DNA from 2 places in the Bacillus sp. ABA4_010 genome. Region 2 is predicted to be linked to the other one. Evidence: riboswitches for the same ligand, from Rfam matches in the RefSeq annotation. Region 2 holds a riboswitch; the other holds the start of a gene.
What was found. A riboswitch is a leader RNA that binds a small molecule or an ion and turns the genes downstream of it on or off. The one in region 2 is predicted to bind S-adenosylmethionine.
Positions count from the first base shown of each region.

Region 1: it holds a riboswitch for S-adenosylmethionine, as region 2 does, so the genes downstream of both, ACXAEO_RS21920 (YezD family protein) here and ACXAEO_RS18640 (Na+/H+ antiporter NhaC family protein) in region 2, are expected to answer to the same signal.

Region 1 covers NZ_JBSWUN010000004.1:459,536-478,582, forward strand. Annotated here, with positions in the region: gene ACXAEO_RS21835 (hypothetical protein) at 1-66, shown strand, start outside; gene yugI (S1 domain-containing post-transcriptional regulator GSP13) at 268-675, shown strand; gene ACXAEO_RS21845 (DUF378 domain-containing protein) at 868-1,098, opposite strand; gene ACXAEO_RS21850 (iron-containing alcohol dehydrogenase) at 1,257-2,420, shown strand; gene mnhG (monovalent cation/H(+) antiporter subunit G) at 2,540-2,908, opposite strand; gene ACXAEO_RS21860 (Na(+)/H(+) antiporter subunit F1) at 2,892-3,176, opposite strand; gene ACXAEO_RS21865 (Na+/H+ antiporter subunit E) at 3,173-3,652, opposite strand; gene ACXAEO_RS21870 (Na+/H+ antiporter subunit D) at 3,659-5,140, opposite strand; gene ACXAEO_RS21875 (Na(+)/H(+) antiporter subunit C) at 5,133-5,474, opposite strand; gene ACXAEO_RS21880 (Na(+)/H(+) antiporter subunit B) at 5,474-5,896, opposite strand; gene ACXAEO_RS21885 (Na+/H+ antiporter subunit A) at 5,893-8,301, opposite strand; gene ACXAEO_RS21890 (hypothetical protein) at 8,541-8,795, shown strand; gene ACXAEO_RS21895 (glucose-6-phosphate isomerase) at 9,031-10,383, shown strand; gene ACXAEO_RS21900 (YugN-like family protein) at 10,567-10,986, shown strand; gene ACXAEO_RS21905 (potassium channel family protein) at 11,098-11,859, opposite strand; gene ACXAEO_RS21910 (alanine/glycine:cation symporter family protein) at 11,969-13,405, opposite strand; gene cdaS (sporulation-specific diadenylate cyclase CdaS) at 13,637-14,266, opposite strand; SAM riboswitch class I at 14,746-14,855, shown strand; gene ACXAEO_RS21920 (YezD family protein) at 14,951-15,094, shown strand; gene ACXAEO_RS21925 (phosphoadenylyl-sulfate reductase) at 15,198-15,911, shown strand; gene sat (sulfate adenylyltransferase) at 15,968-17,116, shown strand; gene cysC (adenylyl-sulfate kinase) at 17,132-17,731, shown strand; gene ACXAEO_RS21940 (nitrite/sulfite reductase) at 17,747-19,047, shown strand, end outside.
Region 2 covers NZ_JBSWUN010000003.1:3,537,065-3,543,082, forward strand. Annotated here, with positions in the region: gene ACXAEO_RS18625 (thermonuclease family protein) at 1-499, opposite strand, end outside; gene ACXAEO_RS18630 (peptide chain release factor 3) at 622-2,202, opposite strand; gene ACXAEO_RS18635 (class I SAM-dependent methyltransferase) at 2,543-3,151, shown strand; gene ACXAEO_RS18640 (Na+/H+ antiporter NhaC family protein) at 3,234-4,532, opposite strand; SAM riboswitch class I at 4,646-4,752, opposite strand; gene ACXAEO_RS18645 (AI-2E family transporter) at 4,860-5,969, opposite strand.

The sequences.
Region 1 (19,047 bases), on a different contig from region 2:
CAAAATAATAGCGAGGCATCGCTACTCTTTCCTAAACTGCTTGAAGAACAAACGGCAGGTCCATAAGGAGCGAGAAAGAAGGGGCATCTGTAAGAGAAGCGTTGTGGTAAACAGGTAGATGGAAAATAGATCCTCCTTCATATTTACGTCCAATTTTGTACATGATAAATAAAGAATAATACATTTTTGATTAAAGTTGCATTTTGTGGTATACTTTTTACTTGCATATACTTGGGCGAAATTTAAACATAATATAGGAGTGTTCTCATGAGTGAAAAAATCGAAGTAGGAACAGTTTTAAAAGGTAAAGTAACAGGAATCCAGCCATATGGCGCATTTGTAGAAATCGCTGAAAATACACAAGGACTTGTTCACATCTCTGAAATCCAACACGGATTTGTTAAAGATATTAACGAGCATTTAAAAGTAGGCGACGAAGTGAACGTAAAAGTTCTTTCTGTTGATGATGCATCTGGTAAAATTGGATTATCAATTCGTGCAACTGAAGAAGCGCCTGCAAAAGAAGAAGCAGTAGCAAAACCAAAAGCTCCAAAAAAACGTCAAGCAACGGTACAAACACAACCAACTGAAGCTCCACAAGGTTTCAACACATTGAAAGATAAGCTTCAAGAGTGGATTGATCAATCAAACCGTACAGATTTAATCAATAAATAATAAAAAAAGCGTCCCTCGGGGCGCTTTTTTTATTATAGTTTAGCCCATGAAAAAAACCCGTTATAACATATTGACGACTGTCAAATACATATAACGGGGTTTGTGGAGTGAAGAATAAACCTTTCTCTTTTCTTCACTCCTTTTAAGTTGTCCAGCTTGAGTAGCTAGGAGTTAGCATCTCATTTTTACTATTTAGCGTGTTGCACGTGCTTCAGAACGTTCCACTTCTTCAGATGGCTTAAACAACAAACCTAAGTTGATTAAACCAGCGATTCCAACTAATCCGTAGATAATGCGTGAAAGCGCAGAGCTTTGTCCGCCAAAGATGGCAGCCACTAGATCAAACTGAAAAAAGCCAATTAGTCCCCAGTTAATGGCACCAATGATGGTAAGAACGAGTGCAATACGTTGAATCGCGCTCATAAGGTAACCTCCTTAAAATGTCGTTCCCTATTAGGTTGTTTTTTTAAAGAAAAAATATGCATGCGCAACATAGAAATGGAGATAACTTTTCAAGAGGCACTTTTCTTTACAGTGAGAAAAGTGTTTATCATAATGAACATGAAAGGGAGGTTATTAATATGAATTCATTTACCTTTTTTAATCCGACAAAGCTGATTTTTGGTAAAGGACAATTACAACAATTAGAGCAGGAGCTAAGCCAGTACGGGAAAAAAGTGCTGCTTGTTTATGGCGGAGGAAGCATTAAGCGGAACGGTCTTTACGACCAAGTGTTGCAAATCCTTGAGAAAGCTGGGGCAGAAGTGTTTGAACTGTCTGGGGTAGAGCCGAACCCACGCCTTTCGACTGTACATAAAGGTGTTGAAATTTGTAAAAAAGAGAACATTGACTTCTTATTGGCTGTTGGAGGCGGAAGTGTTATTGACTGCACAAAAGCTGTAGCTGTAGGAGCAAAATATGACGGAGATGTATGGGACATTGTCACGAAAAAAGCTGAAGCAAAAGGTGCCCTTCCATTTGGAACAGTTCTGACGCTTGCAGCTACGGGCTCTGAAATGAACCCAGGCTCGGTTATTACAAATTGGGAAACAAAAGAAAAGTATGGATGGGGAAGCCCATATTCATTCCCTAAATTTTCAATTTTAGATCCAGTTAATACGTTTACAGTACCGAAGGATCAGACGATTTATGGAATTGTTGACATGATGAGCCATGTGTTTGAACAATATTTCCATCATGTTCCGAATACACCACTTCAAGATCGTCTTTGTGAGTCTGTTTTGCAAACGGTTATGGAAGCAGGACCGAAGCTTGTTGAGGACCTAGAAAATTATGACCTTCGTGAAACGATTCTTTATTCCGGAACAATTGCTTTAAACGGAATGCTTCAAATGGGGTATCAAGGTGATTGGGCGACTCATAATATTGAGCATGCCGTATCAGCGGTGTATGACATTCCACACGGTGGTGGATTGTCCATTATATTCCCTAATTGGATGAAGCACACGTTGCATGAAAATGTAGCTCGTTATAAGCAACTTGCTGTACGTGTATTTGGAGTGAATCCAGATGGGAAAACGGATGAAGAAATTGCCCTTGAAGGAATTGAAAAGCTTCGTGAATTTTGGACTAGCATTGGAGCGCCTTCTCGCTTGGCAGATTATGAAATCGGTGAGGAGAACCTTGAGCTTATGGCTGACAAAGCAATGGCTTATGGGGAATTTGGTCACTTTAAAGTTTTAAATAAAGAAGACGTTTTAAGTATTCTAAAAGCTTCTCTCTAATCCTTGCTGGATTGCTAAAAAAGACTGGCTTAGCCTGCTCGCTTTTAGCACGATAGAAAAAGACCGCAACGTGCTTCGTTGCGGTCTTTTTAATAACGTATTAATGATTTAACGCATTTTTACCGGTTTTTTTTAGAAGATTGGCCAGTAACTTTTTTCAGTTTTAAATCATCCTGTGTCGTTTTTTCCCATAAAGGTACATTTGTATAATAGGCAGCCCGGCTAATGAGATGCCCAGCTACAGGAGATGTTATGAAAACAAACACGATTCCAAGTACTAAACGAGCGCTAATATAGCCCTTTTCCATCCAAAAGAAGAGTAAGGCACCTATTAAGATAAACATAATCCCTAGTGTGGCGCTTTTGGAGGCTGCGTGACTGCGCGTATACGTATCTGGAAGGCGAATGAGTCCAATCGTTGTAATTAAGCTGAGAAGCGCTCCTAACACGATAAGAATGGTCGCTCCATATTTAACGATTTCGATCATTTTCAATAATCTCCCCTTTCTCTAAGAACTTAGAAAAAGCGATTGTGCCGATAAAGGAGATAATTCCAAACAGCAGGATGACCTCAAAAAATGCATCTGTATGGAAGATAACACACACTATCCCCGTAATTCCAATTAAGTTAATACCGATGGCGTCTAACGCCATGACGCGGTCCGGAGTGGATGGGCCTTTAACGGCACGGTAAATTAAGCCGATGGTGGCGATAGATATAATAACGAGAGCAGCATTTAACAATCCCTCAATCATAATCGGCTCACCTCCATAATTGCTTTTTCAAATGTGTTTTTAATATCATCAATTGTTTCATCCACATCATTGATGTTCATGGCGTGAATGTAAAGAAGGGTATTATCGTCAGAAATATCAATAACAAGCGTACCAGGCGTCAGGGTAATTAAGTTGGCTAAAACTGTAATTTCCCAATCCTTTTTAACTGCAATCGGAAGGGCGAAGATGCCCGGTTGAATGTCCAGCTTCGGCTTTAACACATCTTTAATGACGACAATATTGGACTTAAACAGTTCCCTCATAAAAATGAATAGTAATTTTACGACCGCATAAACTCTCTCAATGTAAAATCGTCCCGAAAAAAAGCGCCTCATGATAAAAAGAATCAAAATTCCGAGCGTATATCCGACCCCGAAGGTGATACCTGCCCAGGAATTATTGAGGAACATCCAAATAAACGCGATAAGAAAATTGAGCAATATTTGAAAAGACATATGCATCTACTCCTTTAACACCGAATGGATATAGATTGAAGGGTCAGCTAATGTCTTTGCCGCATCCTCTACATATGGGTAAATCCATTCAGCTCCTACACCCATAAAAATTGACACGACTAAAAGCAGGGCAGAAGGATATAGTAACCCTTTTGTGCTGCCTTTTTCTTGCTCAGCCGATAGTTTTGGTTCTCTCCAAAAACAATTCATAAAGATTTTCATAACAGAATAAAGAACAACGAGGCTTGAAATCAGTAATACGGCTACAAAAGTATAGTTTTCTGTAGCAAATCCGCTTCGAATTAAGAGCAGTTTGCCGATAAATCCGCTAAGCGGCGGAATGCCGGCAAGGGCGATAGTAGCCGTGAAAAACATCCATCCGAGTAAAGGGTGGCGCTTAATCAATCCGCCCATTTTATCCATGTTGGATGTTCCTGTAATGGCAACAATGGTGCCTGCAAGTAAAAATAGAGCCCCTTTAATTACCATATCATGCAATAAATAATAAAGAGAACCGGTTAGTCCTTCTATGGTCGCAATTTTCACTCCGTACAGAATGACTCCGACAGCAATCACAATATTGTAAATTAAAATTTGTTTGATGTCGGAATAAGCTAACGCTCCTACGCATCCAATAATGATGGTGAAAAGCGCCATATAACCGATTAATGTATGCGTAAATGCTTGGTCATGATAAAACAACAACGTAAAGATACGGAAAATGGAGTATACCCCGACTTTTGTTAAAAGAGCACCAAACAAAGCCGTTACGGCAGCCGGTGGTGCTTGATAGGAACCTGGCAACCAAAAATAAAGCGGGAAGATTGCGCCTTTTAGCCCGAATACGACAAGGAAAAGTACAGCGATGACCGTTAAAATGCCTGGCTGCCCGGCCTCGTTAATTTTGACAGATAAATCGGCCATGTTTAATGTACCAGTGACTGAATATAAATAGCCGACAGCAATAACGAATAAAGCAGAGGAAATAACATTCACAAGAATATACTTGATGGATTCCCTCAATTGAATTTTCGTTCCTCCTAGTACAATCAGTACATAGGAAGACATGAGCATAACTTCAAAGAAAACAAATAGGTTGAAGATGTCTCCTGTTAAGAAGGCACCGCTGACCCCTGTCACAAGGAATTGAACAAAAGCGTAAAAAGAGAATTTTTCACGCCCGCTCCCGATGGAACGAAAAGCGAACAAGACGCAGCAGAAGCTGACAATATTCGCCGTTAAAACAAGCATAGAAGCCATTAAATCGGCTACAAGTACGATGCCAAAAGGCGCCGGCCAATCGCCGAGTTCATGGATTTGAATTCCGTTTTCATAAACATTTTGAACTAGCATGAATGATAAACTGATGCCAACAACAAATGATAGAACACTTACAATTCTTTGAAGACGTACATGGTCTTTTAGAAACATTAAAATGATGCCGGTAATCAAAGGAATAATAAGTGGTAAAATGACGAGATTATTCATGGTTTTCATTACCCCTTAACTTATCCATATCGTCTGTCCCAAGCTCTTGATAGGCACGGTAAGCCAATACGAGTAAAAACGACGTTACCCCGAAACTGATAACGATGGCCGTTAAAATAAGAGCTTGCGGCAAGGCATCTGTATACGAAGAAGCCTTTTCACCTAGAAGCGGAACTGCTCCGCGCTTTAAGCCGCCCATTGTCAGTAGCAATAAATGCGCTCCGTGACTTAAAAGTCCTGTTCCGATAATAATGCGAAGCAAGCTTCGCGACAGCATAAGATAGGTTGCTGCCATAAATAAAATTCCGATAGCAATAGACATTAATATTTCCATTATTCACTCTCTCCAATCGTTTGAATAATGGTCATCGTCACGCCCACTACCACTAAGTAGACGCCAAGATCAAACAAACTTGCTGTTGCCAGCGACACTTCTCCTAATCCAGGGAGATGTGGGTGACCGAACGTATGCGTTAAAAATGGAACGTCAAATACAAACGCCCCTAGTCCTGTCAGTACGGCAATCAGAAGGCCTGTTGCAACAATCATTTTGTAGTCGAATGGCACGACATTTTTAACGGTTTTAACATCAAACGCTAGCAGCAATAAGACAAGCGCAGATGATACCATCAATCCTCCGACAAAGCCTCCACCCGGTGTGTAATGCCCTGTCCAAAATAGATAGATGGAGAAGATGATGATAATAAAGGCAACGACTTTTGTAACGGTTTGTAAAATTAAATCATTGGCCTTCATTCTTCACTCCCCTTTCTCGTTAAACGAAGTTTAATCATGGCATAAATTCCAAATGCCGCAATGCCTAGCACTGTAATTTCAAATAAAGTATCAAAGCCACGGAAATCAACTAAAATCACGTTTACGATATTTTTCCCGCCCGCTTCTGTGTAACTGTTATCCACGAAGTACTGTGTAATGGAATCAAATAGTTTCGTACTGTGGGCAGAAAGGGCGACGAGTGTGACGGTTACCCCAACACCAAGTGAAATAAGGAAATTGTTCATTACGAATTTAAATTTTTTCGGCACACGCTGAATCTCTGGCAGATGGTAAAAGCAAAGAAGAAACAGTGCCGTTGAGATGGTTTCAATCACAAGCTGTGTTAGTGCCAAGTCTGGCGCTCGGAACAACACGAAAAATAAAGCGACAGAGTAGCCGACCATCCCTAAGGAAATAATCGCCGTTAAACGTGATTTTGATAAGACGGTCATGAACGCCGCCGCAATCATGGCGATAATTAAAATCACTTCATATACGCCAACAGGAGCAAGGTTATCGACTTTCATGCTGAATGAGCCTGTGACGAACAGTGTACCCAATACGGCCACAATTAAAAAGGCAAAAATGTAGATGAGATACTCGCGCAGAGAACCTTTCATCCAAAAATGCATAAACGAACGTGAGCCTTTATCGACTGTTGACAATCCTTGGTCATAAACATGGTTGAGTGCCAACTTTTGTGGAAATACACGGTAAAGCTTGGACCATTTAGCGACTGTTATAAACAGCAATGTACCAAGTGCAATAACGCCGATTGTCATAAACAGCTCCGTTGTCCAACCATGCCAGAATGAGATATGGACATAAAACTTTTCACCACTATCCAACAATGACGGTAAAATAGCAGCCATCGCCGGTTCAATAATGCTGTGGGCGAGCAGATTTGGAAATAGTCCAAAAATAATGACTAAAGAAGCAAGGATAACAGGCGGAATAAGCATGCCAATCGGTGCTTCATGAGGCTTCTTTTCTAGCTTCTCCGGCTGGTATTTGCCTGTGAATGTTTTAAAGACGATGATCATGCTGTATACAAATGTGAACACACTTGCAATCCAAGCAAGGATTGGGAATAAAATCCCCCATGTTTCCAAGTTGTAGATGTCCATCTTAGTCACATGAACCATACCTGTAAAGAACATTTCTTTACTTAAGAATCCGTTAAATGGTGGTAAGCCGGCCATTGCAAAACAGCCGATAATGGCAATGGTGAAAGTAATCGGCATGAAATTCATCAGACCGCCGAGCTTCCGAATGTCACGTGTTCCTGTTTCATGGTCGATAATCCCGACCACCATGAACAAACTTCCTTTAAATGTTGCATGGTTAATTAGGTGGAACACAGCAGCCGTAATGGCTACGACATAAATGTTATCGTCTAGGAAGTCATAATGAAGTGCTGCACTTCCTACTCCGATTAAAGACATAATCAATCCAAGCTGACTAATGGTTGAAAAGGCTAGAATGCCTTTTAAGTCAGTTTGTTTGACTGCTGAGAAAGATCCCCAGAATAACGTTGTAATCCCGACAGCAGATACGGCGATAAACCAAACAGATGTATCTGCAAAAAGTGGACTGAGGCGTGCCAGTAAGTAAATCCCGGCTTTAACCATTGTGGCAGAGTGCAAGTAGGCACTAACAGGTGTTGGTGCTTCCATTGCATCAGGGAGCCAAATGTGAAACGGAAATTGCGCAGACTTTGTAAATGCTCCGAGAAGAATGAGAATTAACCCAGGGATGAACAGGTCGTGTGCAGCGATAGTTGCTGCGTTTGCTACCATCTCCCGGATACTGAATGTTCCGCTCATAATGTAAAGAAGAACGAAACCACCAAGCATAGCTAATCCCCCGAATACCGTGATGAGCATCGATTTTTGTGCTCCGTAACGGGATTTTTCACGCTGATACCAATAGCCAATTAAAAGAAAGGACGACAAACTTGTAAGTTCCCAAAATGTATACAGAACGATGACGTTATCTGATAGCACGACACCTAGCATCGCTCCCATAAATAGAAGCAAATATACATAAAAGGAATTCAATGCCTCTTTTGTTTTGGATAGATAGTAAATGGAATAAAGCACAACTAAGGAGCCAATTCCGGTAATCAACAAACTAAAGAGTACACTAAGTCCATCCACATATAATCGCATATCAATTCCGAGACTTGGAATCCAAGCGAGAGATTGTTCATATGTATCTCCATGCGATGTGGTGCGGATAAACTGAGTAAAATACATAAAAAGCAATACAGGTAGCGGCAGTACAAACCAGCCTGTATGGACCTTTCGAGCATATTTGTACAAGAAAGGTACCAAGATTGCCAAAAGAAAAGGTGAAAATGTAACCAGGTGCAATAAAGACAAAATATCTTCCTCCTTACTTCTAAAGGTGAAACTGTATTCCTCCGTGAAACAAAGGAAACTGTCCATTTCTTCTTGCCACTTAATAGTATCAGTCATTATTCTAACGGATATGAGCCATGATTAACATTCTTTGAACCTAAAAAGCCCGATACTTCTTACGGATGAAAGTGAAAAAGGTTTCATTTTTCTTGTATAAATCGACGAAAAAATCTTCATCCTATTAATAGGATGGTGATGATATGTTTATGAAACACATAAAGCACATTATAGTAAGCGTTAGTATTTTTTTCGTCCTGTTCATTAGTGCATATATGCTCAACAATACGTCAAAGAGATCCTTATATGATGACATGTTTATCCGTCCTGTCAATTATGAGCAGATGGCCAGCATTGTAACGAGAACAGAGTCTGTTTTTCAGCCGAGGGAATACGTCAGAATTGGAATTGTCATGACTTCCGCTTCAGAATTGGCAGAAGAAACGGAAGAATCATAGAACAGGCTTGCTTTAACCAAATGTCGTTTTGTCTCTTCCTAATGAAGTGTCATCAACTATTTTACAGAAAAGGTTGATTGGCGCTTCATTTATACATGTTCTATCTTACATAATTGGACAAGTTTTTTAAACTTCAATATGTATTCGCTTACACAAAGTAGTCTATCTTGCATTCTTTTTCCTGTTTCGTTAAAGTGAAAGAAGCAATATAAACTTGAGATGGAGGAAAAAGATTATGACACATGTTCGCTTTGATTATTCAAAAGCGCTCTCTTTTTTTGGTGAGCATGAACTTACATATTTACGGGATGCAGTAAAAGTGGCTCATCATTCTATTCACGAAAAAACAGGCGCTGGTAACGATTTTCTAGGCTGGGTGGACCTTCCTGTCGATTATGATAAGGAAGAATTTTCTCGCATTGAAAAAGCAGCGGAAAAAATTAAGTCTGATTCCGATGTATTGCTTGTTATTGGAATTGGTGGTTCTTATTTAGGTGCTCGTGCAGCGATTGAAATGCTACAGCATTCTTTTTATAATGCTCTTCCAAAAGAAAAGCGTAAAACACCTCAAATCCTGTTTGTTGGAAATAACATCAGCTCTACATATATGAAAGATTTGATGGATTTATTGGAAGGGAAAGATTTCTCTATCAATGTTATCTCCAAATCTGGTACAACAACGGAACCAGCTATTGCTTTCCGTATTTTCCGCAAGCTTCTTGAAGAGAAGTACGGCAAAGAGGAAGCTGGAAAGCGCATTTATGCGACAACGGATAAAGAACGTGGTGCACTTAAAACATTGGCAACAGAAGAAGGATACGAGTCATTTGTTATTCCAGATGATGTTGGCGGCCGTTATTCTGTTTTAACAGCAGTAGGTTTACTTCCAATTGCTGTGAGCGGGGCGAACATCGGTCAAATGATGGAAGGAGCAGCTCAAGCGCGTGAAGATTTCAGCAAGTCTGAGTTAGAAGAGAATGCTGCTTATCAATATGCGGCTGTTCGAAACGTTCTTTACAATAAAGGTAAAACGATTGAAATGTTAATTAACTATGAGCCAGGCCTTCAATATTTTGCTGAATGGTGGAAACAGTTATTTGGTGAAAGTGAAGGAAAAGACCAAAAAGGAATTTTCCCTTCGTCTGCAAACTTCTCAACAGATCTTCATTCTTTAGGTCAATATGTCCAAGAAGGACGTCGTGACTTATTCGAAACGGTGTTAAAAGTAGAAACAGCTCGTCATGAATTAACGATTGAAGCAGAAGAAAGCGATCTAGATGGCTTAAATTACCTTGAAGGAAAAACTGTAGACTTCGTTAATACGAAGGCGTTTGAAGGAACAATGCTTGCTCATACAGACGGTGCGGTTCCTAACTTGGTGGTGACTCTTCCGAAGATGGATGAGTATACATTCGGATATGTGGCTTATTTCTTTGAAAAAGCTTGTGCGATGAGCGGTTATTTACTTGGGGTTAATCCATTTGATCAGCCAGGTGTTGAAGCTTATAAAGTCAATATGTTTGCATTGCTTGGCAAACCAGGTTTTGAAGAGAAAAAAGCTGAGCTGGAAAAACGTTTAACAAAATAATTGTTCAGCAGTTCTAACTCGTGATGTTTCTTTAAATATAACGAAAAAAAGACGGTTCCTCCATTAGAAAATGGAGGCCGTTTTTTTTATTTTGCGGGTACTTAGCGGGAAGAGAGCTTTTGGTCGCTAAACAAGGATAAAACGAAGCAAAGAGGAAAACATAATCGCAAAGGGGTGTGTCAAGTGATTGAAATTAAGTCTAAGCTGCAAGGGGAGTCATTTAAATTATTTAATCTAGAGCAACAGTTGAAGCCTTTAGGGTATGTGATAGGAGGAAACTGGGATTACGATCATGGCTCATTTGATTATAAAATAGATGATGAGGTCGGGTACCAGTTTTTGCGTCTGCCTTTTCAAGCGGTCGATGGACAGCTTGATTCTCCAGGGGTCACCGTTAGAATTGGTCAGCCATTTTTACTTTCTCATAAATATCAAATTGGTTTAGATGATGATGTACATGTAGGGAATTTAACTGCATCGTTTGATCAGTTTTCTGAACCGCAAGACTCGGATGCCGATTTTCCTGAAAAGTATATTGCGCTTGGAAAAGCGCTTGTCAAAGAATTGGAGGAAGTACTCTTGAAAGATGAGACGAACCAGTAGTTTGTCTCATCTTTCCGCTGAAATGTATGAAATCGTTCTATCAGCATGTCTTCAAGGTAGCAGGGGATATACTTGGATAGAAAAGTATACAGCTCCAAAGGGCGAGCTACATTAAAACAATTGTTCATACATTCTGTCCCCTGTTAATTCATTGGTACAAATAATTTCATCAGCACCTGCATTTTTCGCATTAATTTTTTGTTCAGATGTGAGAATTTCAACAATCGTATAGAGGGAAGTGTTCAATCCTCTAATGGCCACCAATGTCAAAATGGTTTGCATATCTGCATACTCCTCGTTTTTAAATTGGTCCGCCGTAATTAAAATTTTTGACGCTGCTGAAATGTTAGCTCTTTGTAGAGTAGAAACGTGTGTAGGATTTCCTTTAATAAAATAAAGGCGAGGAGAAATTAACGGCTTTTCCGTTAAACTGTCATCGATTAAGATAATGTCTTCGGTCATGTGTGCGTTAGCGTAGTGTGAAAGGATGGTTCGCACTCTTTCATTCCAGCCAACGATAATGATATGTTTTTTTTTCGAGTAGGGCGAACTGCCGTCTAAATACGCATTTTCTTTTGAAATGGCCATCGTAGCCAGGGTGACAAAATAAGTCGTAAAAAAACCAGTTCCGAGTAAAATTAAAAAAATGGCTAAAACTCTTCCGCCTAAAGTTTCAGGTGCGTAATCTCCGTATCCCACTGTAGTGACCGTAACAATCGCCCACCAAATACCTTCGAAAAAAGTAGAAAATTGTTCGGGTTCCAATAAATGAATAAAAAAGCCAAAAATAACAATAAAACATCCCATTAAGAGAGCTAAGCGAAATAGCACGGAACGTCTGAAAAAACCAAACAAAAAGTGTTCACCAATCATAAAAAATACCTCCAGAAAAGCTTGTACTATTATTGCCAAGTTTTCTTAAAGGTATAAGTAAAGGGTCTGTTTACGAGTGAAATAAAAAAACAGATGAAGGGGAGTCCCCTCATCCGTTTTTAATATTAGATTTTCCTTTTGCTGGAGCGTAGTCCCAGCTTTCTACATTTTTTAAACCGTCAATGCTATCTGCGTAAAAGACAGGATTTTTGCCCGCTTTCTTTTGAGTCACGTAGTCATTTAATGTATCAAATGCAAATCTACCTAGTAGAACGATAGCAATCAAGTTGACAATCGCCATGAGTCCCATCGTAAGGTCAGCCATGTCCCAAACGATTCCAAAGCTTGCAACAGAGCCGAAATAAACCATAGCGACAACGGCTGCTCGATAAATGAATAAAAAGGCTTTGTTTGTATGGATGAACTCAATATTTGTCTCGCCATAATAATAATTCCCGATAATAGAGCTGAATGCAAATAGGAATACAGCAATGGCAATAAAGGAATTGGCCCAAGAACCAATATGCCCAGCTAAAGCGTTTTGCGTTAACTCAATCCCTTGTGGACCGGAACCGTAATCGCCGGAAAGAATAACGATAAATGCTGTCGCACTACAAATGAGTAAAGTATCAACAAAAACACCAAGAGATTGAATGAGTCCTTGTTTAGCAGGGTGGCTGACTGTAGCTGTCGCTGCAGCGTTCGGCGCACTTCCCATTCCTGCTTCGTTTGAAAACAAACCACGTTTAATCCCCATCATCATGGCAGCGCCAATTCCACCGCCTGCTGCTTGTTCAAGGCCAAAAGCACTTTTGAAGATTAAAGTGAATACTGCTGGAACTTCCGTTAAGTTTGTTAATACAACGAAAAGGGCAATAGCTAAGTAAAGTGTAGCCATAACGGGAACAATGATTTGAGATACTGTGGCAATGCTTTTAATACCACGGAAAATAATAATTCCTGTTGCCGCAGCAAGAATAATGCCCATCACTTGAAGATCTATGTTGAATGCAGTTTTCATAGCAGCGGCAATGGTATTGGATTGTACAGAGTTGAATACTAGTCCAAAGCAGAACGTAATTAAAATCGCGAAGATAATTCCTAACCATCTCGCGTTAAGTGCTTTTTCCATGTAATAAGCAGGTCCTCCGCGGAACCCTTGTTTATCTTTTACTTTGTAAATTTGAGCTAATGTACTTTCAACAAATGCAGTGGCAGAGCCTAATAGGGCGATGAGCCACATCCAAAAGACAGCCCCGGGTCCACCGACGGCGACTGCTGTCGCTACCCCTGCCAAGTTTCCAGTCCCTACACGAGATGCGGTGCTAATACAGAAAGCTTGGAATGAAGTAATCCCTTTCTTTTTATGGGATGAATCAGCTGTTGCTCCTTCTCCGAGCAAACGAACCATTTCTCCGAATAAACGGAATTGAACAAACTTTGTGCGGAATGTGAAGTACAAACCTAAAATGATAAGAAGACCAATTAAAATTTTTGACCATAATAAGTCGTTAATAATGCCTACAAATGATTGTAACAATGACATGTGTGTATTCACCTCTTAAGTTAGTCATAAAAGTAAATATAAAAAGTATTGCTTCTTTTGAACTGGATGAATATTTAGAAAAATACAGAAGGATGAATGTTAGGTTTTCTCACATGCATCCTTCTGTATTATACTTATATCAAAAAAATATAGCAATACGTAATAACGTATATTTTTAATGGGAAAATAAGGGTTGTTCGGTTTTATTCTGTATATACCGTAAAGGCTTATTCAGAAAAGGATATTATTCGTAGAATGAATGGGATATAGTGTACCTTCTAAAGCGAAAGAGATGCGGCCGCTTTCCTCAGAAACAACTAATACGAGCGCATCTGATTGTTCAGACATGCCAATGGCCGCCCGGTGTCGAGTTCCCATTTTATTTTGGACAGCTGTTGAAGAGGCTAGCGGCAATACGTTGGCAGCGGATACGATGATATCTCCTTTTACTAATACTGCACCGTCATGCAGTGGATTTCCTGGATAAAAGATGGATTCAAGGAGAGGGCTTGTCAAAGACGCCCCAAGTGCGACTCCTTTTTGGATTAAATGGTGAACAGGTTGTTTGCGTTCAATGACCATCAAGCCCCCGTGTTTTCGTTCGGATAAATGATGAGCTGCTAACGAAAGGGCTGCATAATTTTCGGTAAAAGGAGATAAGTATTGTTGTAAGTAGTAAGAAGCAGCGACTGATTGAATGTTACTGAACTGTTTGTGTAACGATTCAAAATCGCATAAAATACAATATTCGTTTTGGTCTAGATGACGAATCAGTTTGTCGGTTTCCGATAAAATCGTTGTTAAATTGTGTTTTATCTCATTTTTAATAGAAGAATTTAAAGAAAAGTGATGTAAATCCATCTCATTTTATCTCCAATCTTTTTACCGAAGCACATAAACGGAGAAGAGTAATGTTGAAACAGTGGTCTTTCTGTTTATGTAATCGGAGGATGGAGGAAACTACCTGCTGATGGAAGCTTCCTTTATTTGTAATGTTTACGAAACGATAAGCTTTATACATAAGCGGAAGCAACAACAGCACTGATTATCATGAAAGTAGATGAAGAAAAATGATATAGGTAATGTTTGAGTGAATTAATAAGTGGATGGAGGGAGCAAGATGCATCGATCAACGAAACAGGAGAAAATGTTAGTGGTGGTTTGTTCGATTGTAGCAATTATTATGCTTTTATCACTTTTAAGACATTTTTTCGGTTAGAACATCATATGTCATAATAAGAATCGATGGAATTTGTGTCAACTTTGCGGATGAATTTGAATAGAATATTTTGAAATATCAGTTGACAATCTACCGCAATATGTTAAAATTTGAAAAAACAAACTTATCAAGAGTGGTGGAGGGAACTAGCCCTTTGAAGCCCGGCAACCTGCGTGAATTAATGCAAGGTGCTAATTCTAGCAAAATGTAAACCATTTTGGAAGATAAGGTAAAATAGATTACCTCAACAGTCTTTCGAAAATGGAAGGCCTTTTTTATTGGGTTTATGAACTAGTAACCATTAGACGAAATGAAGGAGGACTGGAATGGTACAGCAAGAAAATTTGAACGAAGTTTGGAAAAATGTTGTTCAGATGCTTGAAACGATGAAGTATGGCTCTGTCACATTAATTGTTCAGGATGGCAAAGTGGTTCAACTTGAAAAAAATGAGAAAGTAAGAATACGCTAGTAAAGCGCTGACTAGAGAAACTAGAGGCGGTTTTGGTTCTTTATTGGGCTAAAACCGTCTTTTTTTATCGGAATACAAAGTGTTAAAGATAGGAGTGAATCATTTGAGTGAAACACTAACTTTCCAAACGTGGCACAATCAGCTACCTGAATTTTCTGCAGATGATGACACGAAAGGAGCGCTATCGGTTTTGCGGTGGGCGTACGAACATTATGGAGATTCCATTGTTTATGCCTGTAGTTTCGGAATTGAAGGGATTGTGTTAATCGACTTAATTTCAAAAGTAAAGGAAGACGCCACCATTGTATTTCTCGATACGGATTTGCATTTTAAGGAAACGTACGAGGTTATTGAAGCGGTAAAAGAGAAATTTCCGAAATTAAACATTGTCATGAAAAAGCCGGAACTGACTTTACAACAGCAAGAAATGCTCCGCGGGGGTGAGTTGTGGAAGACAGATCCGAACCAGTGCTGTCGTATTCGGAAAATTATTCCGCTTGAGCAGGCATTAAGCGGAGCGGAAGCATGGATTTCTGGATTGAGAAGAGAACAATCTGCGACAAGAAGTCAGACGGAGTTTATCAACCGAGATACTCGTTTTGAAAAAATCAAAGTTTGTCCGCTTATTCATTGGACATGGAAAGAAATATGGCGATACGTGTACAAACAAGAACTGCCTTATAATCGTCTGCACGATCAGGGCTATCCGAGCATCGGATGTGAGCCTTGTACGAAGCCGGCTTATGATATGGATGATTTGCGTTCAGGAAGATGGACAGGAAATCAGAAAACAGAGTGTGGGCTCCACGGATCATAATCAAAAGGATCTCTTGTGAGAAGATTGAGTTTAAAAAGAGTTAGGGAGGAATAATGATGAGTTACAGTACACCTCATGGAGGGAAACTTATTAATTTGTTTGATTCTGCATTTAATTATGAATCTATTCAGCAGGAAGTAGAGCTTGATGCTATTGCCTTAAGTGACTTGGAGTTAATTGGAGTTGGAGCGTACAGTCCGCTTACAGGTTTCTTAGGGGAGGAAGACTATCAATCAGTTGTACAGAATATGCGCCTTGCAAACGGAGTTGTATGGAGCATTCCGATTACGCTTCCTGTAAGTGAAGAAAAAGCAGCAACCTTGCAAATTGGAGATGACATTAAGCTTGTTAAAGATGGTGTCGTGTACGGAGTTTTAAAATTGGAAGGCATTTTTACTCCGGATAAAGAAAGAGAAGCGCAGCTTGTATACCAGACAACAGACGATGCTCATCCTGGTGTTCAAAAATTATTTGAAAGACCAAACGTATATTTAGCTGGTCCTATTAAACTAGTGAAACGAACAGATAAAGGAAGGTTTGCTTCCTATCATTTAGATCCTGCTCAAACGCGTCAGCAGTTTGCCGAGCTTGGATGGAAGACTATTGTTGGCTTCCAAACCCGCAATCCGGTTCACCGTGCTCATGAATACATCCAGAAGTCTGCGCTTGAAATTGTTGACGGATTATTTTTAAATCCGCTCGTTGGAGAAACGAAATCGGATGATATCCCCGCAGATATTCGGATGGAGAGCTATGAAGTGCTATTGCAGCATTATTACCCACAAGATCGTGTATTCTTAGCGGTATTCCCAGCAGCAATGCGCTATGCAGGGCCACGAGAAGCCATTTTTCATGCGATGATTCGTAAAAACTTCGGTTGCACGCATTTTATTGTTGGGCGTGATCATGCCGGTGTTGGAAATTATTACGGCACATACGATGCACAAAAAATCTTTGACAACTTTACGAGTGAAGAGTTAGGGATTACGCTGTTGTTTTTTGAACATAGCTTTTATTGTGTGAAATGTGAAGGGATGGCTTCGACGAAAACGTGTCCGCATCCGAAGGAAGACCATGTGATTCTTTCTGGTACGAAAGTAAGAGAGTTATTGAGAAAGGGTGAACTTCCACCAAGTACATTCAGCCGCAAAGAAGTAGTGGAAGTTTTAATTAAAGGGTTACAGCAGAAAACAATCCATTCTTAAAAGGAGAGGGATAAAATGGGAGAAGCAACAAATATTACGTGGCATGATGCAGCCATTACAAAAAAGGAACGAAGAGAACAAAATGGTCATCAAAGCTTTATTCTTTGGTTTACCGGCTTATCTGGATCCGGCAAATCTACTGTTGCCAATGCAGTTGCTAAAGCATTGTTTGATCGCCAAATTCGAAACTACGTACTGGATGGCGATAACATTCGTTTCGGCCTCAATAAAAATCTTGGGTTTTCCGAGGAAGACCGCAAGGAAAACATTCGCCGCATTGGTGAGGTAGCCAAATTGTTTGTCGATAGCGGCCAAGTTGTACTGACTGCTTTCATTTCTCCTTTTCAAGAAGATCGAAATCAAGTCCGTGACATTGTCGAGGAAAAGGAATTTATTGAAGTGTATGTCAAATGTCCGCTAGATGAATGTGAACGGAGAGATCCGAAAGGGTTGTACAAAAAAGCAAGGAGCGGGGAAATTAAGCAGTTTACAGGCATTGATTCTCCTTATGAAGAACCGGTTAATCCTGAACTTGTAGTAGAAACAAGCAAAGATTCTATCGAAGTATGTGTCGCGAAAGTGTTAGAATATTTAAAAGAAAACAACCTCATATAAAGGAGTTGTAATTGGATGAGTTATGTGAAGAATTGGGCGGATAATCCGAATGTGAACGCAACAGAAAAAAAGAAGTTAGAAAAAGATGGATTGAAGATTTTTGATGATATCCCTTACTATGCGGAACATGGATTTGATTCCATTCCGAAAGAAGATTGGGATTTATTCAAATGGGCAGGCCTTTATCTCCAGCGTCCAAAAGAAGACGGATATTTTATGATGCGTGTCAACGTTCCTTCAGGTATTTTGTCTAATGAGCAAGTGGTCGCATTAGCTGAAATTGCCAGAGATTATGGAAGAGGAGTGTATGACATTACAACGCGCCAAGCGATTCAGTTCCATTGGCTTCAAATTGAAAATATTCCTGATATTTTGAACCGTTTAGAACGAGTAGGTTTATCATCCGCGGGTGCATGTGGTGACATCACGCGTACAATCGTTGGAAATCCGTTAGCCGGTCTTGATCCAGATGAACTGTTTGATACCGCTCCAATTGTGAAAGAAGTGTATGACTTTTTTCAAATGAACGAAGATTTCTCAAACTTACCGCGAAAATATAAAATGTCCATCAGCGCGAATGTTCGCAATGCGTCAAATGCAGAAATTAACTGTGTCTCCTTTACGCCAGCTGTTAAAGAGTTAGATGGTGTAAAGACAGTCGGTTTCCATGTAAAGGTTGGAGGTGGGTTATCCGCTCGTCCTTTCTTAGCTCAAACGCTTGATGTGTTCGTGAAGCCAGAGCAAGTAAAAGAAGTGGCGATTGCCATTACGACGATTTTCCGTGATTATGGGTATCGTGAGAAGCGTCATTTAGCACGCCTTAAGTTTTTAATGGCAGACTGGGGTGTAGAGAGATTTAAAGAAAAGCTATTAGAATACACAGGTCCGCTTCCAACAAAAGGAGAAGAGCCGGTGAAAGAGTGGAATGCCGGTTATTTCTATGGCGTTCACCCGCAGAAGCAAAAAGGGTTGAACTATATTGGGTTTAATGTGCCAGTAGGGCGTTTAAGTGCGGATGAAGTATTCGAATTGGCGAGAATTTCTGCTCAATACGGAAATGGAGAAATCCGAACATGTAACTCTCAGAACCTCATTATTCCAAATGTTCCAGATCATCACGTAGAAGAGTTGTTGCAACAGAAAATTTTTGAACGTATTACAGCGAATCCGAATTCATTTATTGGTTATTCTGTGTCCTGTACTGGAATTGAGTACTGCAACCTAGCCCTTGTGGAAACGAAAGAACGGATGAGAAGAATAGCAGAATGGCTTGATGAAGAAATTTCGTTAGATGTTCCAGTTCGGTTCCATATGGT
Region 2 (6,018 bases):
TTACATAATTCTCAAGTGACCATATCTTTCGCTCTTGCTCTTGAGCGACTCGCTGCACGTCCCGAAAGCGGTCGACATATTTCGTATTTGGCTCAAATACATAAGCGACACGAGCATATCCTTCTTCAAGCAACCATTCATTCAGCATTTTCCCATCCGTCCATACATACGCAAGTAAACGCCCATATTTATCGCGTTCTCCTACATCAAGCTCTAATTCAACACTTGCACCTTTAGGAAGTTGCTCTTTCACAAAATTACTCGCCTCTATCGCATATGGTTGAACAGGCTTCGACGGATGAACCGATTCGGGGGTATCTACAAGCAACAAGCGAACCGTCTCAGATTTTCCATTTACTTCTACTTTTAATGTATCCCCATCCACCACTTTTTCGACAATAGCAGGAATATAACTCGATTCCTGTTGGCAGGCGGCCAGCACAAGCCACATGACCACTCCTGATACCATTAACAGCCCTCTCCTCAATCCGTTCTTCACGTTTTATCTCCTCCTTCTCTTTTTGAAAAGCTCTGTTACCATCTTTCACACCTAGCCAACAGAGCGATGGAAAAAGAAAAGAGTCTGGCTGACGCCACACCCTTTTTTATTCTTTTCAACTCTTAAAACGTGCTTCGCAATTCAACAGATGGATATTTATCCTGGAACATTCGTAGAACAAAATCGTTTTCAAATAACAGAACCGGGTTTTCATATCGATCTTCTACTAACATAACACGGGAATCTGTCATTTTATCCTGCAAATCTTCCTTTTTAATCCACTTTGCTGCCTCATGGCGCATTCGCTGGAATTCAATATCGACTCCATATTCGTTCTTCATTCGATATTCAAACACTTGGAATTGCAGTTCCCCGACCGCTCCAAGAATATAATCACCGAAGTATGGCGTTCGATATAATTGTACAGCCCCTTCTTGCACAAGCTGGGTAATCCCTTTTTCAAAGTGTTTCCCTTTTAAAGCATTTTTCGCTCGAACTTTCGCAAATAATTCAGGCGGGAACGTCGGCAACGCATTAAATTCAAAGTTGGCCGCTCCTTCTCCTAAAATCGTATCACCAATTTGATACGTTCCGGAATCATACAGTCCGATAATATCTCCTGCATACGCTTCATCAACCGTTTCCCGGCTTGAAGCTAAAAACTGATGAGATTGAGACAATTTAATTTTTCGGCCTGTTCGCGGCAATGAGACATTCATACCACGTTCAAACTTTCCTGAGCATACACGCACAAACGCAATTCGATCGCGATGAGCTGGGTTCATGTTCGCTTGAATTTTAAAGATAAACCCTGAGAAGTTTTCATCCGTTGGATCAATTGCGCCGTTCGATGATTCACGTGGTTGAGGAGGAAGAGTCAATCCTAAAAACTCATCAAAGAATGACTGAACACCGAAATTCGCGATGGCACTTCCAAAGAACACAGGTGTTAACTTCCCTTGCTTCACCTTTTCCATTGAAAAATCATTTCCTGCCTCATCAAGCAGAGCAAGTTCATCCGTCAACATTGACAAATATCCTTCATCTACATAGTTGCTTACTTCATCTGTTACGTTTGTTCCATCGAAATCGACAAATTGCGATTCCTCATTCCCACGATACACTTCAATTTGCTTTTTAAAACGGTCATATGTTCCTTGAAACCTTTTCCCCATTCCAATCGGCCATGTCACCGCATATGACTCGATTCCAAGTACCTCTTCAATCTCTTCCATCAGCTCAAGCGGGTCTTTTCCTTCGCGATCCAGCTTATTAATGAAAGTTAAAATTGGAATACCGCGCATGCTGCATACTTTAAACAATTTAATTGTTTGCTCTTCAATTCCTTTTGTTCCATCAATAACCATAACAGCACTATCGACAGCCGTTAGCGTACGATACGTATCTTCACTAAAGTCTTGGTGACCTGGTGTATCAACAATATTAATATGGTGATCTCTATAAGAAAACTGCATAACGCTGGATGTTACAGAAATTCCACGTTGTTTTTCAATTTCCATCCAGTCAGATGTTGCATATTTCCCTGTTTTTCTCCCTTTAACCGTACCTGCTGAACGAATCATTCCACCTAATAACAATAATTTCTCTGTTAAAGTAGTTTTCCCCGCATCAGGGTGAGAAATAATGGCAAAAGTACGTCTTGATTCGACTTGTTCTTGTTGGCTTTTTATTTCTTGACTCATGTTATTAATCCTCTCTCTCACATCTATTCATCTAGCATAACTTGTTTTTTCTTCGTATTCTACTTTTTATTTTAGAATAAAGGAAACTTCTATCGTAGAGGCTCTCTCGTATCCCGACTTAACATCTCCAGTCACCTAAAGTGAAAAAGTGCGGGTCTCACTGCCTGTTAAAAGGGCCGTCTTTCGATTATCTACTTTCACCAAGGAAACTTGATGCATTAAACGCACCTTTCACTATAGCATATGTTGTCTTTTTCACCAAACTCGCTCTCTTTGTTCTCCTGTCTTGATGAGGTACAATAAAGAATGTGACAAATCGGAAGAAAGAGGGCTAAACAAAATGGAATATACAGGCGAAAGGGTCATGCCTCACCTTATGAAGCCAACCAATGGCTTATTACTTGAACACATCGCAAGATATCAGTTCGCGATTTTATATACGAAAGGCAGAGTACTCGATTTAGCATGCGGAAGCGGCTTCGGAAGCCAGCTTGTAGCAAAAGCCGCCAAAAAGAAAATTGATGAAATTGTAGCCGTAGACATTGATTCGGACATTATTGAATATGCCCGCAGTTTTCACTACCACCCTAAAGTCAACTTTTTAGCAGGCAATGCAGCAGATCCTTCCCTTCCTGAGCAACTCGGAACGTTTGACTGTATTATGAGCTTTGAGACGTTAGAACATATAAAGGAAGAAAAACAGTTTCTAACAAACCTTTATAAGCTCTTAAAGTCTGGAGGAACACTTGTCATTTCGACACCGTTTGGACTCGGACGAGGAAAACCGTCCAGTGAACCTTTTCACGTTCATCAGCTCACATTAGACGAGTTTGAACATCTTTTCGATGATTATTCGGAAAGCGAATTTTTTTATCAGCGCGGCGTTCTCGTTGAAACAAAGCGTGAAGGAATGCACTATCCTTTAGGGATTGCGGTTTGTGTCAAATAAGTATGTTTAGACAGCTTCGAGAAGAAACCAATAAGAAAAGCCAGCCGCATAGGCTGACTTTTCTTATTGGGTAAGCTCAATGTTAATTCATACGAACTACTTGTTCCTCCGTTTTTGGCTGGCGGGAAGTCAACCGTGGGAACCCAATTAAAATTGCTCCAACCCCAAATACTGCAATCAAAATTGGATAGAATGAATACGGTAGAAGCGCGATAGGTGAAATTCCTCCTAGCTTAGCTGCTGTTAATACTTGAGCACCGTATGGAATTAATCCTTGTACACTACATGAGAAAATATCTAATAAACTAGCTGATTTTCGCTTGTCAATGTCATATTGCTCCGCAATATCCTTCGCTAACGGACCTGTGAAAATAATCGAAATCGTATTATTAGCCGTCGATAAGTTAGTTAAACTCACAAGACCTGCAATTCCAAACTCTGCGCCTTTTTTCGACTTGATGCTTCTCGTCATCATGTTTAATAAATAATCAATGCCGCCATTATGCTTAATAATTTCGACCATACCGCCAATTAAAAGGGCTAAAATGACAAGCTCTGCCATTCCAAGAATTCCTTCTGTTACAGTTTGCAAGAAGCTCGATATTTGATAGCTACCATCAACTAACCCAATGATTCCAGCTAAAACAGTTCCACCCATTAACACACCCAGAACATTAAACCCAAGCAATGCCGTAATGAGGACGCTAATGTACGGTAAAATTTTAATCCAGCTAAAGTTTTCAGTCCCAATCGTTGAATGATTGCCTGTTGTCACGATGAATAAGATAACAGCCGTTAAAATCGCTGCTGGTAACACAATAAAAAAGTTCGTCTTAAATTTATCTTTCATTTCCGTTTGTTGCGTACGTACAGCCGCAATGGTTGTATCAGAGATGAACGACAGGTTATCTCCAAACATCGCTCCGCCAACTATCGCTGCCATTGTTAAAGCAATGGAAATATCCGTCTCGCCGCTAATTCCAACCCCAATTGGCGCCAAAGCAGCGATAGTTCCCATGGATGTTCCCATTGAAAGGGAAATGAATGCACCAATAATAAACAAACCAACAACTAAAAAGCTTGGTGGAAGAGTCGACAATGCTAAGTTAACAGTCGATTCCACAGCTCCCATTCCTTTAGCCGAAGCAGAAAACGCTCCTGCCAAAATAAAAATAAATGTCATAGTAATAATATCAGGGTGTCCCGCTCCTGCTGCGAACCGCTCAATTTTAACCGTCAGTGTTTCTTTCCGATTCATCATTAACGCGACTACAACTGCAATAATGATTGCCGCTAATACCGGCATTTGATAAAAATCACCTGTAATGACCCCTGATCCAACAAATAAGGTCAAAAAGATGCCTAATGGTAGTAAAGCCATTGCATTTCCTGTTACTTTATTCACTCCTTGCACCCCATTCTCTATTTATTCGTGAAAAAGACCTCTTCTCACAAGCAAGAAGAGGTCTTATATAGTCTATATAAGAAACACTCTTCTCATCTCTCAAGCATGTTGCTTGCTGGATTTGGCACAGCACTCTCGTAAAAAGTCCGCTGCCGAGACATCATCGGGCCAGTCCCTCCGTCTCTCTTGATAAGAAGATCATATTTATCATCTTTTTCAAATTACCTAAACTACTTTAAATTGTTCACAAGAAAAAGTCAAACATTATTTCACAAAAGTAAAATAACACCAAAACAGGAAGTTTCACTCAAGTGCTGATGACCCTGTCTTATCTTTTTCATTCCGTAATTGAATTAATTTCACGAGATTCACGATAATCGTTTTTGTCACCGCATATAAAGGCACACCTAAAATCATGCCTAGTACCCCGGCTAAATTTCCAGCTACTAATAAAATGATGATAATCGTAAGCGGATGAATATCGAGTCTCTTCCCGATTACGAGCGGTGAAATGAAATTCCCGTCAATTTGCTGCACAATTGTGATGACGACAATGACAAGAAACGCTTTCGTCGGGGAATCCAACAAACCAATAATGACAGCAGGGGCTGCCCCGATAAAAGGTCCTAAATAAGGGATAATATTCGTGACAGAAACAATAATTGCGAGTGTCAGTCCATATGGCAACCCAATAATTAAATAACCGATGAACGTAAAGATTCCTACAAACAACGCCACAAGGAATTGTCCTTGAATATAAGCAGAAAGCGTCTCACCTGTTTCTTGAATAATGTGCAAGCCGCCCTTTCGATACGCAGAAGGTAAAAAACGCACAGAAGCTTTCGGAAGCTTATAGCCATCTTTAAACATGTAAAATAAAATAAACGGCACCGTAACAACGGTTAACGTAATATTAGCAATGACCCCGAATACCGTTCGAACGCTTTTGGTCACATTATCAGGCAACGAAGCCACATAATTCGTTAACGTTTCTTCAATTTTTTCAAGTGAAATAAATTCTTGGCCTAAAATCCACTTAAACCAGCCAGATTGAGCAGAGTTTTCAAAGAATACACGGATTGTGGCAATATAAGACGGCAAGTTTTGAACCAAATCGGTAATTTGCTGTGATAAGATTGGCGCGACTACACCAATGCCTACACTCATCAGTCCAATAAAAACAGCATATAAAATCAAAATGGCTAAATTCCTCGGCACTTTGTACTTCGTCAAAAACTCGACAATTGGATTAAATAAAAAGTAAAGAAATCCTGCGATTAAGATTGGAAAAAACAAAGTAGATACAAACACAACAATCGGTTCAAATAAAAAAGAAATTTTTGTGCTGAAATAAATAATTAATACCATCAACAAAATTTGGAGCGTCCAAAAATGCACTTTTGACTTTAACACAACTTCACTTCCCCTAACTGAACGGCCCATCTTTAAGCCGTTCCAAAAT